2 regions of the Jeotgalibacillus malaysiensis genome follow, and region 1 is predicted to be linked to the other one. Evidence: predicted binding sites of a transcription regulator. Region 1 holds the regulator's gene; the other holds the start of a gene.

The links. Region 1 encodes NrdR, which represses ribonucleotide reductase genes. Its sites were predicted from a motif close to AACACNATATATNGTGTT; they were not measured.
Region 2: a site for NrdR is predicted at 3,502-3,519, ahead of LG330_RS10950 (vitamin B12-dependent ribonucleotide reductase). Genes of this name have one in related genera too.

Annotation. Positions count from the first base shown of each region.
Region 1 is NZ_CP085252.1:2,276,913-2,282,617, forward strand. Features, by position in the region: gene dnaI (primosomal protein DnaI) at 1-394, opposite strand, end outside; gene LG330_RS12285 (replication initiation and membrane attachment family protein) at 394-1,752, opposite strand; gene nrdR (transcriptional regulator NrdR) at 1,813-2,274, opposite strand; gene LG330_RS12295 (hypothetical protein) at 2,346-2,729, opposite strand; gene speD (adenosylmethionine decarboxylase) at 2,821-3,201, opposite strand; gene LG330_RS12305 (glyceraldehyde-3-phosphate dehydrogenase) at 3,563-4,600, opposite strand; gene coaE (dephospho-CoA kinase) at 4,740-5,336, opposite strand; gene mutM (bifunctional DNA-formamidopyrimidine glycosylase/DNA-(apurinic or apyrimidinic site) lyase) at 5,347-5,705, opposite strand, start outside.
Region 2 is NZ_CP085252.1:2,029,726-2,035,430, forward strand. Features, by position in the region: gene LG330_RS10940 (DUF1385 domain-containing protein) at 1-368, shown strand, start outside; gene LG330_RS10945 (SA1362 family protein) at 404-790, shown strand; gene LG330_RS10950 (vitamin B12-dependent ribonucleotide reductase) at 863-3,412, opposite strand; gene LG330_RS10955 (rhodanese-like domain-containing protein) at 3,796-4,176, shown strand; gene gcvPB (aminomethyl-transferring glycine dehydrogenase subunit GcvPB) at 4,227-5,702, opposite strand; gene gcvPA (aminomethyl-transferring glycine dehydrogenase subunit GcvPA) at 5,695-5,705, opposite strand, start outside.

The sequences.
Region 1 (5,705 bases):
CAAAAGTGGCATTCAGCACATCTTTAGGGACATACATGCTTTGGACCAGTTTTTCAGTATTTCGCTGTTCCTGAGCTGCGATCTGTCTCGGGCATTGCGCATACTGCATATCAATGTAGCCGTTTTGAATGATCAGCTTCGGCTCATATCCCTTCATTGTGTTTTTACATTCCCCAAGACTCGGGCAATCTGCACATTTTCTAGATCTGGTCATAAACTCATATAACTTGATCATTCCCTGATCAGCTGCGTTCGGCGAGAGCTCATCTCTGTGGATTTGTAAAAACTGTTGAATTTCCGGGTCAGCTGAGATTTCCTTTTTCATCATTTCATATCTGCGCTGAAATTCATTTGATCCTGAAATCCGTTTGATCGTTCTATTAATCGGATCCATTATTCTTCACCTGCTTTGCGCTTTTTCAGTTCGCGTTCTTTTAAGTAGCGTTCCCTCTCCTTCAGGAATTCAGGATCCGCCACTTCTTCTGATTCATCAGAAGTAAACCAGTCCGGAAGCTTTTCTTTCCGAATGGTTTTTTCTTTTCTTGATGTCTTACTCCCACCTGACTTCTTCCAGGTAAGATAGTTTTTATGTTCTTTTTTTGCTTCAGCCATCGCTTCTTCAGCTGTTTTAATCCCGATTCTGACCCACTGTGAAGCAATCTGTTCAGTGAAGCCTTTAGTCAGCTTCATATTTGTCCGCAAAAGTACAAATTGAATTAACACATTGATCACTTCATCAGGAAGCCTCTTTTCATAAATCAGATGATCAATCAGTTCAAGCTCAGTATTTGAGGGCTTCACACCATTAGAGGCATCAATTAGTACCTGTACAGGTGAACTCTTCTTTAAATACTGCAGCGTCTGATCCTCTGAATCAGGCAGTTTTTGGACCTTCGCCTGCTCAGCAAAATGCTTTAGCGCAGGCAGTGCTGAATTCGTTTTAAGCTGAAAAGAATCCCTGCACGCTTTTCTAAGGGCTTCTGTATCAATTTTGTCTTCTTCTGTTATGGAAGAGAGAATCGGACTTTTCATCTCCTGTTCAGATAACCCATACAGAATAGAAAGCTTCACGATCAGCTGTTTTACATCATACGTTAAACTTTTTCTTGGCACCATCGCTTCAGAAAGACCTGCAAAAAGTGCGTGAAAGTCAAACGCCTGAAAATCTGCTGCGATCCCGCTGTTTTCACCTTCAAATGTCAGCGTCTTACCGTCCTCCACCTTTTCCGGCATATGCGGTGAGATCTTAGCATCTGAATAAAAAACATCCTGAAACGATCGCGTTACTTCCTCGTATGCCTGCAGGTTGTCAAAAGATACGATAAATCTGTTTTTTAACCGCTGAAACTGACTGGCTCCGATCTGTCTGTACAAGAAGACGCTCAGCATCGGATCTTCAAAAAAAGCTTTTGCACTTAATGGCGGCTGTATCTGATAAGCATACGACTTAGTGTCTCCTGTCTTAAGGAAGGTTTTTAGCAGCCCCATTCCTTCTAGGCGGAGTCTGGCCTGAAAGATTCTTTCTATTGAAACTGACATCAGGTCCATCAGTGTTTTATGAGTGCGTGCTTCACTCTCAAGATGATGACGCTCCACCTCGAGCCATAATATATTATACAGACTGATTGCGTCGGCCCCGAGCAACGGCTGATACAAAAATGACACCAGCTCTCTGTCATGTTCGCTTAATTGACCATTCAGCTGAACGTTATATTCATCTGAGGGCTGTATTTCTTTCCATAAACTCGTCATAAGCTCAGACCTTTCATCTATCCTATCCAAATCTACAAAAAAAGAGCAGCTGACTGCTCTTTATTTTCTTTCTTTATTCAACAGTTCTTTCATTTCATCTATGAACACATTTAAATCTTTAAATTCACGGTATACAGACGCAAATCTTACGTATGCTACTTCATCAACTGATGAAAGTCTGTCCATGACCATTTCTCCAATGTCGACAGATGGGATCTCTGAAATTCCCTGACTGCGGAGTTCACGTTCAATATCAGAAGCAATCTGTTCAAGTTTTTCAAATGGTACTGGCCTTTTTTCGCAGGCTTTAATCAGACCGCGCAGGATTTTGTCTCTGCTGAATTGTTCCCTGATGCCATCTCTTTTTACAACAATCAGCGGAATTTCTTCCACTTTTTCAAATGTTGTAAAACGATACTGACAATCTTCGCATTCTCTTCTGCGCCGGATCGATTTTCCATCGTCAACTTGTCTTGAATCAATCACCCTTGTTGCGTTTTCATGGCAGGATGGACATTTCATTTCACCAGCTCCACATCGAATCTATTTCCTCTAATGATACTGAAAAAAAGCTTAAACCACAAGGGTTCCTCTTACTTTTCAGCTTCTCTCATCTCTTTTGCAAGCGCCTGATAGCAGATAGAAATTTCTTCCTTCAGCTTCGGATAAGCACCGCCGACAACCATCTGGTCAGTAGACGCTTTCAAATCAAGCGCTGTGTGCATTGGTCTTGTACTGACAACGGTTGCAATTAAAAACATTTTAGGACTCTTCGTGCGGGTGATCATAATTTCCCCATGATCTTTTGATTCTGATGAAATCTCATACCCATCATTTGAAAAGTAGCGTTTTACTTGATCGTATACTTTGTCGAATGATACTTTATAATAACGTGTTTCAAGCTCTTTTTCTTGATGTTTGTCTGCCGTCTCGCATTCCTGACTGAACCTTTTAAAAACTCCCTTTAACTTGGCCAACGTAATTCCTCCTCCAGTGTCTATAACCTTAGTTTATCAGTTTTATGGAGAAAATAAAAAAGAGATGCGAAAATGCACCTCTTTTGTCAGATTAACCTGCGTGTACCGTTGATTGTGGGACTTTTACAGGCCCCATACCGCGTGATACTTCAATTGTTTCACGTGTCTCAGCGCCAAGTGATTCAGCGATGTGATTCGCTGCAACGTTTGGATCAAGATCTCCACATGTGTATACATCTATACTCGCATAGCCGTGTTCAGGGAAGCTGTGAATAGTCAAATGTGATTCTGAAATGATCACGACTCCACTTACACCCTGCGGCGCAAATTTATGAAATGCAACTTCTCTTACCTCAGCACCTGATTTCAGTGCAGCATCTACGAATGTTTGTTCAATTAATTCCATGCTGTTTAACTTTTCAAAGTCACAGCCCCATAGTTCCGCTATTACATGACGACCCATTGTTTCCATTGATCGTTCCCCCTTACTGAAAATTTGAACTTACCCGGTTAATCAGACCCTGCTGCCACGGGGGAAAGTTAGTCCAATGAGGTCCTAACCCTTTAAGCAGAAGTTATGTTGTGTGAACCGGAATAAGATCACGAAAATCAGTATAAGGTTTTTTGAATGATTTTGCAATGATTTGTTTTTATTTAGAGATATTGCACGTTTTTTATATGAAGACCGGGTGACCTGCACGCCAGGCGGACGCTTTTCGCGGCCGGGCGGTGGAGACACCACCTTCAGCTCCGGTCACCTTATCTACTATAAAAAGAAAAGAAGAAATACATTTAAATGTACTTCTTCTAAGAATATATTTAAATCCTATTCATTATAATGCTGTTACTTCTCTCTGGGATTGTTCCATCTGGTTTGCAAGGTGCTGGACGAGATCGACTACGCGGCATGAGTAGCCCCATTCGTTGTCGTACCATGCAAGTACTTTTACTTTTGTTGCGCCCATGACCATTGTTGAAAGTCCGTCAACGATTGCTGAGCTTGGGTTTGTGTTGAAGTCAATTGATACTAGCGGTTCTGTTGTGTATGACACAATTCCGTTCATTTCGTTTCCAGCAGCTTTTCTAAAAGCGTTGTTTACTTCTTCAACTGTTACTTCACGTTTCACATCTACGACAAGGTCGACGAGTGACACGTTTGGCGTTGGAACACGCAGTGCCATTCCGTGCAGCTTACCCTGCAGATTAGGCAGAACTTTACCAAGTGCTTTAGCTGCACCGGTTGAAGTCGGGATGATTGATTGTCCGCATGACCGTGCGCGGCGCAGGTCTTTGTGCGGATTATCAATATTTTTCTGGTCATTCGTATATGCGTGCACTGTTGTCATTAATCCATTTACAATGCCAAATTCCTGATCAAGAATTTTAGCAACAGGTGCCAGACAGTTCGTTGTACATGATGCGTTAGAGATTACATCATGCTTCTCTACATTCAGATCCTCTTCGTTTACACCCATTACAATCATCACATCTTCCTGTTTACCAGGCGCTGTAAGGACGACTTTTTTCGCTCCAGCATCAAGATGCAGTGCTGCTTTGTCGCGTGCATTAAATTTACCAGTAGCTTCAATGACAATATCAACATTCATTGATGCCCATGGTAGGTTTGCAGGATCTCTATCACTGACAAGTTTGATTTCTTTTCCATTGACAATTAATGCATCCTCTTTCGCAATCACTTCTGCAGCAAATGCGCCATGAGTAGAGTCATATTTAATCAGGTGAGCCAGTGTTTCAGGCGGGTAGCTCGCATTGATGGCTACTATATTAAGTGTGTCTTCCATTACCGCTTTTCTAAACACCATACGGCCGATTCGGCCAAACCCGTTGATTGCAATGTTCGTCTTGTTCATGAGGATCCCCCTAATAATGTTATACTTAATTTCAAATTAACTAGCATTAGTATAACATATTAAAAGCGTTTGCAAATACATAATGACATTTTTTCAATAAAAAACTCACCCTTTTAAAGGATGAGTACTGTTCGTTTATTCAGGGTGTCAGCTTCCAGTCTTCAATCAGCTTATGCAGCTGGTTAATAGATTGTTCAATCGAACCACTGTTATCAATGACAGCGTCCGCCTGGTCACGCTTTTGTTCTACCGGTATTTGAGATGCAATTCTTGAAGCTGCTTCTTCAGCGCTGTAATCATTACGTTTCATCAGTCGCTCTTTCTGAAGGTCTGCAGGTGCGTAGACGACGAGTACTTTTTCCACCATCCATTGCAGTCCGCTTTCAAAGAGGAGCGGGATATCCAGAAATACAGTGTGCTTTCCATTCTTAAGAGCCTGATCTTTCTGCGCGAGCATGTCAGCACGGACAGCAGGATGAACAATTCCATTGAGCTCTTTACGTTTCCCTTCATCATTGAAGATGATTTCACCGAGCTTAGGCCTGTCAAGATGACCATCCTCAGTGAACACTTCATTTCCAAATACTTCTCTGATCTTTACGTTCGCCTCTTCCCCCGGTTCAACGACCTTGCGCGCTGACTGATCGGCGTCGACTACCGTGTATCCTAAATTGATCAGTTCTTTAGCAATTGTGCTTTTTCCTGTGGCAATACTGCCGGTTAATCCGATAATCATAAATGTCCCCTTACTTTTGACATGTGGTGCAGTAATGTGAGGTCCGCCCTCCGACAACTGCTTTTTTAACCGCTGAACCGCAGACAGGGCACGTAGATTTCGCATACATCTGTAGACGTTCCTGCATGCCTCCAGCTTCACCGTTTACATTTCTGTAATCAGAGATACTGCTTCCTCCTGCTGCAATCCCTTCTCTCAGCACGTCTACAATATGATGAAACAGCTCTCTTTTCTTTTTCAGACTGAGCCTGTCAGTTTTTCTTTTAGGACTGACGCCTGCTCTGAAAAGCGCTTCTGTTGCGTAGATGTTCCCACACCCTGCAACCACACTATGATGCATAATTGATTCCTTAACAGGTTTCCGTGAAA
Region 2 (5,705 bases), 250 kb from region 1:
TTGAAAATGTTCAGTCCCAGTCAAGACTACATTACAGATGCGGATCAAGCTTTATTCTTTTTACTGTTATTGTCGGCATGTTTGTCTATTTACTTGTCCCGACTGAGCCATTAACCGCAAGGATTCTAAACAGGATCGCACTGATTCCTGTCGTACTTGGTATTTCTTTTGAAGTATTGCAGATCACAAACAGAGTGCGTGACATTCCGGTACTGAAATTCCTGGGTTACCCCGGGCTGTGGCTGCAGTTACTGACGACCAAAGAGCCTAAGGATGATCAGGTAGAAATCGCAATTGCTTCATTTAATAAGATGCTTGAAATGGAGGAAGAGGCTGAAAAAGGTTTAAAAAAAGCTGCACTTGTCTAAACTAATAAAAAGGTTTGCTGCGGGAGGTGGCTGCATTGAATGTTAAAAGTATCGTTTTCTATGCCGTTATTGGTCTGGGAGCGTTTGGATTAATTTCAATGATTTTATTTGAACCGGGTTCTTTACTTAGAATGATCCTGATTTACGCACTGATTGCTGCTGCTATCTTTGGTATTTACCGTTTTGTAATGTCTCGCAGAGGTAACAGTCAGGAAAACAGTGCTTATAAAAAAGCTGTCCGTCAGTCAAAAAAGAAATATCAGCCAGCAAAGCCTTCAAAGGTCAGAAAAATTCAGCCCGCACAACGAAATCAATCTCAAAGAAAGCCTGCTAAAAAAGCTGGTGCTGCAAGATTGAATGGACCGAAGCTGACAGTAATTGAAGGTAAAAAAGGCAAAAAGAAAAAGCGAATGACCCTTTAGCACCTGAGCAATCAGGTGTTTTTATTTTGATGAAAATAAGGCCTGGACAATGTCCAGGCCTTTTAGCAATATTTATAACCCACACTTCAACTGTGCATTACAGTTTGTACATGTGTTACAGCCGCCGATTTCTTTCACTGTTCCTTTGCGGCAGACCGGGCATGTGTTGCCGACTTCAGATCCGATCGTTACGTTAGTTGATCTCAGATCCTGAATGGTATCAATTAATACCACATTCTGTTTTTCTCTTGGCTTTTGTTCTGTATTTTCTTCAGCCTTTAATGTCAGCACCTGGCTGTCACGGCTACCGTCCACGTATACTGTTCCACCCTTAGCGCCACCACGATAAAGTCGCTCATACACGCTTTCAACCTGCTCAACAGAATAGCCTTTTGGCGCATTCACTGTTTTTGAGATGGAGCTGTCAATCCAGCGCTGGATTACGCATTGTGTATCAGCGTGTGCTTCTGGTGCAAGCTCCATTGCAGTTACAAAGAATGACGGCAGTTCTTCACCCTCAGTTTTATTATTTAACTCCAGATATTCTTTAACGATATCTGCTTTCACTTCGATAAACTTACCTAAACGGCCGCTTCTGTAATAAGTGTAAGAGAAGTATGGTTCAAGTCCTGTTGCTACCCCCACCATTGTTCCTGTGCTGCCTGTTGGCGCAACTGTAAGTAGGTGCGAGTTGCGGATTCCACTTTCAAGAATACCCTCTCTGACCTGCTCAGGCATTTTTTTCATGTAGCCGGAATTAATAAATGCTTCTCTCAGACGCTTTGTTTCTTCGTCTGTATCACCTTCTAGGAACGGGAATGAGCCACGCTCTTTAGAAAGTTCAACAGATGTTTCATAAGCCGTTACAGCAATCGTTTCAAAGATTTTATCTACTAATTGATTCCCCTCTTCTGAACCGTACTCCTTTTCACAATAAATCAGAAGATCTGCAAGCCCCATGACACCAAGACCTACACGACGCTCCCCAAGCGCCTGTTTCTTATTCTCTTCAAGAAAATAAGGTGTAGCATCAATCACGTTGTCCTGCATTCTAACACCTGTTGCGACTGTTTCTTTCAGCTTGTCAAAAAGCACTGTTTTGTTTTTCTTATCTGCAAACTCTGCAAGGTTCACAGCAGCAAGATTACACACAGAAAATGGTGCAAGTGGCTGTTCTCCGCAAGGATTTGTAGCTACAACCTGCTGTCCGTAAGCTTTTGCATTAGTCATGTCGTTTGCATTATCAATGAAGAAAATACCAGGCTCAGCAGAATAAGTTGCACAGATATTAATCAGATTCCAAAGCTCTTTTGCTTTGATCGTGCGATAAGTTCTGACCTTATTACCCTGTTCTTCCCACTTACGCACATCTCCAACTTCATGCCACTCTGCATTATAACGAGCCATTTCGTCTTTAGAGTATGCTTCTACATGTGGGAATCTCAGTGCGTAATCCTGATCTTCATCCACAGCTTTCATAAAGTCATCAGTCAGACAGACAGAAATATTCGCACCAGTCAGGAAGTCCGGGTTGTGAACAGAGTAATTGCCGCCTTCAGCAAGCTTCTGTTTTGCATCATTAATTATTTCCTGATTAAATCCACCAAAGCCTTCGATGGTTTCGTAGTTGACAATGCTTTGATACATTGCTGCTTCCTGCTCAGTTAGCGGTGTGAATTTAAGCTTTTCCTGAGCAATTTTTTTAATGAATTCGTCGTTTGTTGTCTCTAGTAAGAATCTTAAAATTCTAGGGTTCTGCATTTTAGAAATAATAAATTCAATAATATCCGGGTGCCAATCTGAGAGCATAATCATTTGTGCCCCACGTCTTGAACCACCTTGTTCAACAAGATGAGTCAGCTTCGCGATATCATCGAGCCACGATACAGACCCTGATGATTTTCCGTTTACTCCGCGGGCAAGTGTGTTTCTTGGTCTCAGTGTTGAACCATTCGTTCCTACACCACCACCGCGACTCATGATCTCCATTACCTGCTTACGGTGATCTGAAATACCTTCTCTTGAATCCTGAATAAAAGGCATAACGTAACAGTTAAAGAACGTTACATCCGTTTTTGCCCCTGCACCATATAACACGCGGCCAGCCGGAACAAATCTCATGCTTGAAAGTTCACGATAAAACTTCTCTGTCCATTCCTTCTGCAATTCCTCAGTTTTCTCAACAGATGCAAGGCCTGTCGCATTTCTAAGTGCAATCTGCTCGTAGTATACTTCAAGCGGTTTTTCAATGACGTCAAGTGACCGGACAATAATACCCGATTCAACTTCTTTCGGTGTATCCAGTGAATTTTTAAATTCATCTTCCACCTGAACTGAAGCGACACCTTTTTCCCAGTCAATTTCTTTAATGAAGCCAAGTCCGCGAGCCGGGAATTTCGGATCCTCCCTGACAGTCAGTACGACAAAATCTCCCTCGCTTAGCGTTTTCTTTTCAGTGTCCTTGAACGCATAGCGGTCTAACATGACGAGCCTTGAAACACCTGTATGTGTCAGCGTCATGTCTTCTGTAATCGGGTGAACCACTTCGAAAGACTGAATGTCCTCATTTAATTTTTCTTTATTTAGTGCTGGCGCTGATGCTGATAATTGGGCCACTTTCATTTCCCCTTTCGACATATATCCTTAATAAACAGCAGGTTAAGTAATAACTACTGTATGTATTACCAATAATATATACCCTCAAACCAAAAAACACAACATATTGTGTTTAGATTTTTACCACTCATACAATATATAGTTTTTTGTGTCAATTGCAAAATTTATGTCAAATCCAATAAACAGAGAAAAACAGATGAATCCTTAGAGAATTTAAGAAAACATATTGGAAATTTGTCATTTTGAAATGATTTCATACTTGTTCTTTTTCATCAAGTGATGTCCATGAACTTGTCAAAAACTGATCACAAATCTGATAATTTTCTTTGAACTTATGAGAGCCGGCTACTATAATAAAGAATAGTGTGAGATAGAAAGGGGTTAAAAACTTGGAGTCATTATATGTACTGATCATTGTGCTTGTAGCCATTATTCTTTATTCAGTTTTCACTTACTTCAGACAGAAAAAAATTCTGAAGACGTTAACTGAAGAAGAGTTTAAAGCAGGTTACCGTAAAGCACAATTGATTGATGTCCGTGAGCAAAAAGAATATGACGGGGGTCATATTTTAGGAGCAAGAAATATTCCATTATCACAACTGAAAATGCGACTTGGTGAAATCCGTGCTGATAAGCCGGTTTATATCTATTGCCAGAACGGTATGAGAAGTGGACGTGCAGCACAGCTGCTACACAAAAAAGGCGTAAAAGACCTTTATCAGCTACAGGGCGGCTTTAAAAAGTGGACAGGTAAAATTAAACGTAAATAATTTAAATCATAAGAAGAGCCTCCTGAACGAATCAGGAGGCTCTTCTTATTTTATACTTCTACAGCTTCTTTTTTCATGTATCTTAGAACGGGCTTACGTGCTGCCTGCGTTTCATCGAGGCGGCTGATCACCGTTGTATGCGGTGCTTCCTGGACGATTTCAGGATTTTCTTCCGCTTCTTTTGCAATCTGGATCATTGCTTCAATAAATGAATCGAGTGTTTCTTTTGATTCAGTTTCAGTTGGCTCAATCATCATACATTCCTCGACGTTGATCGGGAAATAGATGGTTGGCGGATGGAAACCAAAGTCAAGCAGTCTCTTTGCAATATCCAGCGTACGGACGCCAAGTTTTTTCTGGCGTTTACCACTGATAACGAATTCATGCTTACAATGTCTGTCATATGGCAGATCAAAATATTCAGCAAGTCTTCTCATCATATAGTTTGCATTAATCACTGCATTCTCACTTACTGCCTTTAAGCCATCAGGACCCATTGTTCTGATATAAGTGTATGCACGGACATTGATTCCGAAGTTGCCATAATAAGGCTTCACACGACCGATAGAGTCCGGACGGTTATAGTCAAATGTATAGCCTTCCTCCGTTTTAACAAGTACCGGCTTAGGCAGATAAGGAATCAGGTCCTTCTTTACTCCAACAGGACCTGAACCGGGACCACCGCCGCCGTGAGGACCAGTGAATGTTTTATGAAGATTTAAATGAACGACATCAAAGCCCATATCACCAGGACGTGCTTTAGCCAAAACAGCATTCAGGTTTGCACCGTCATAATAAAGCTTTCCGCCTGCATCATGGATAATTGATGCCATCTCCAGAATATCCTCTTCAAACAGTCCGAGCGTATTCGGGTTCGTCAGCATTAGAGCAGCAGTCTGATCGTCGACCACTCTTTTCAGGTCCTCAAGATCAACAAGGCCGTTTTCATTTGATTTTACAGTGACTGTTTCAAAGCCCGCAACAGTGGCAGAAGCTGGATTTGTTCCATGTGCCGAGTCAGGCACGATCACTTTTGTACGGTTAAAGTCTCCATTTGCTTCATGGAAGGCCCTGATCATCATCAGCCCCGTCCACTCACCATGTGCGCCTGCTGCCGGCTGTAGCGTCACTTCATCCATACCAGTAATTTCAATTAAGTGCTCCTGAAGGTCATACATCATTTCCATCGCACCCTGGACAGTGCTTTCATCCTGAAGCGGGTGGATGTGAGCAAATCCTGCATAGCGCGCAACTGCTTCATTCACTTTCGGATTGTATTTCATTGTACAGCTGCCAAGCGGATAAAAACCTGAATCTACTCCGTGGTTTCTCTTAGATAAGGCTGTATAATGCCTCATAATATCAAGCTCAGATACTTCAGGCAGCTCAGGAGATGCCTTACGTACAAAGCCTTCGGGAAGAAGGTCTTCAACATTTGATTGTGGCACATCGAGTTCCGGGAGACTATAACCGATTCTCCCCTCACGTGACAATTCAAAAATTAACGGCTGGTTCTCATTACGCATATT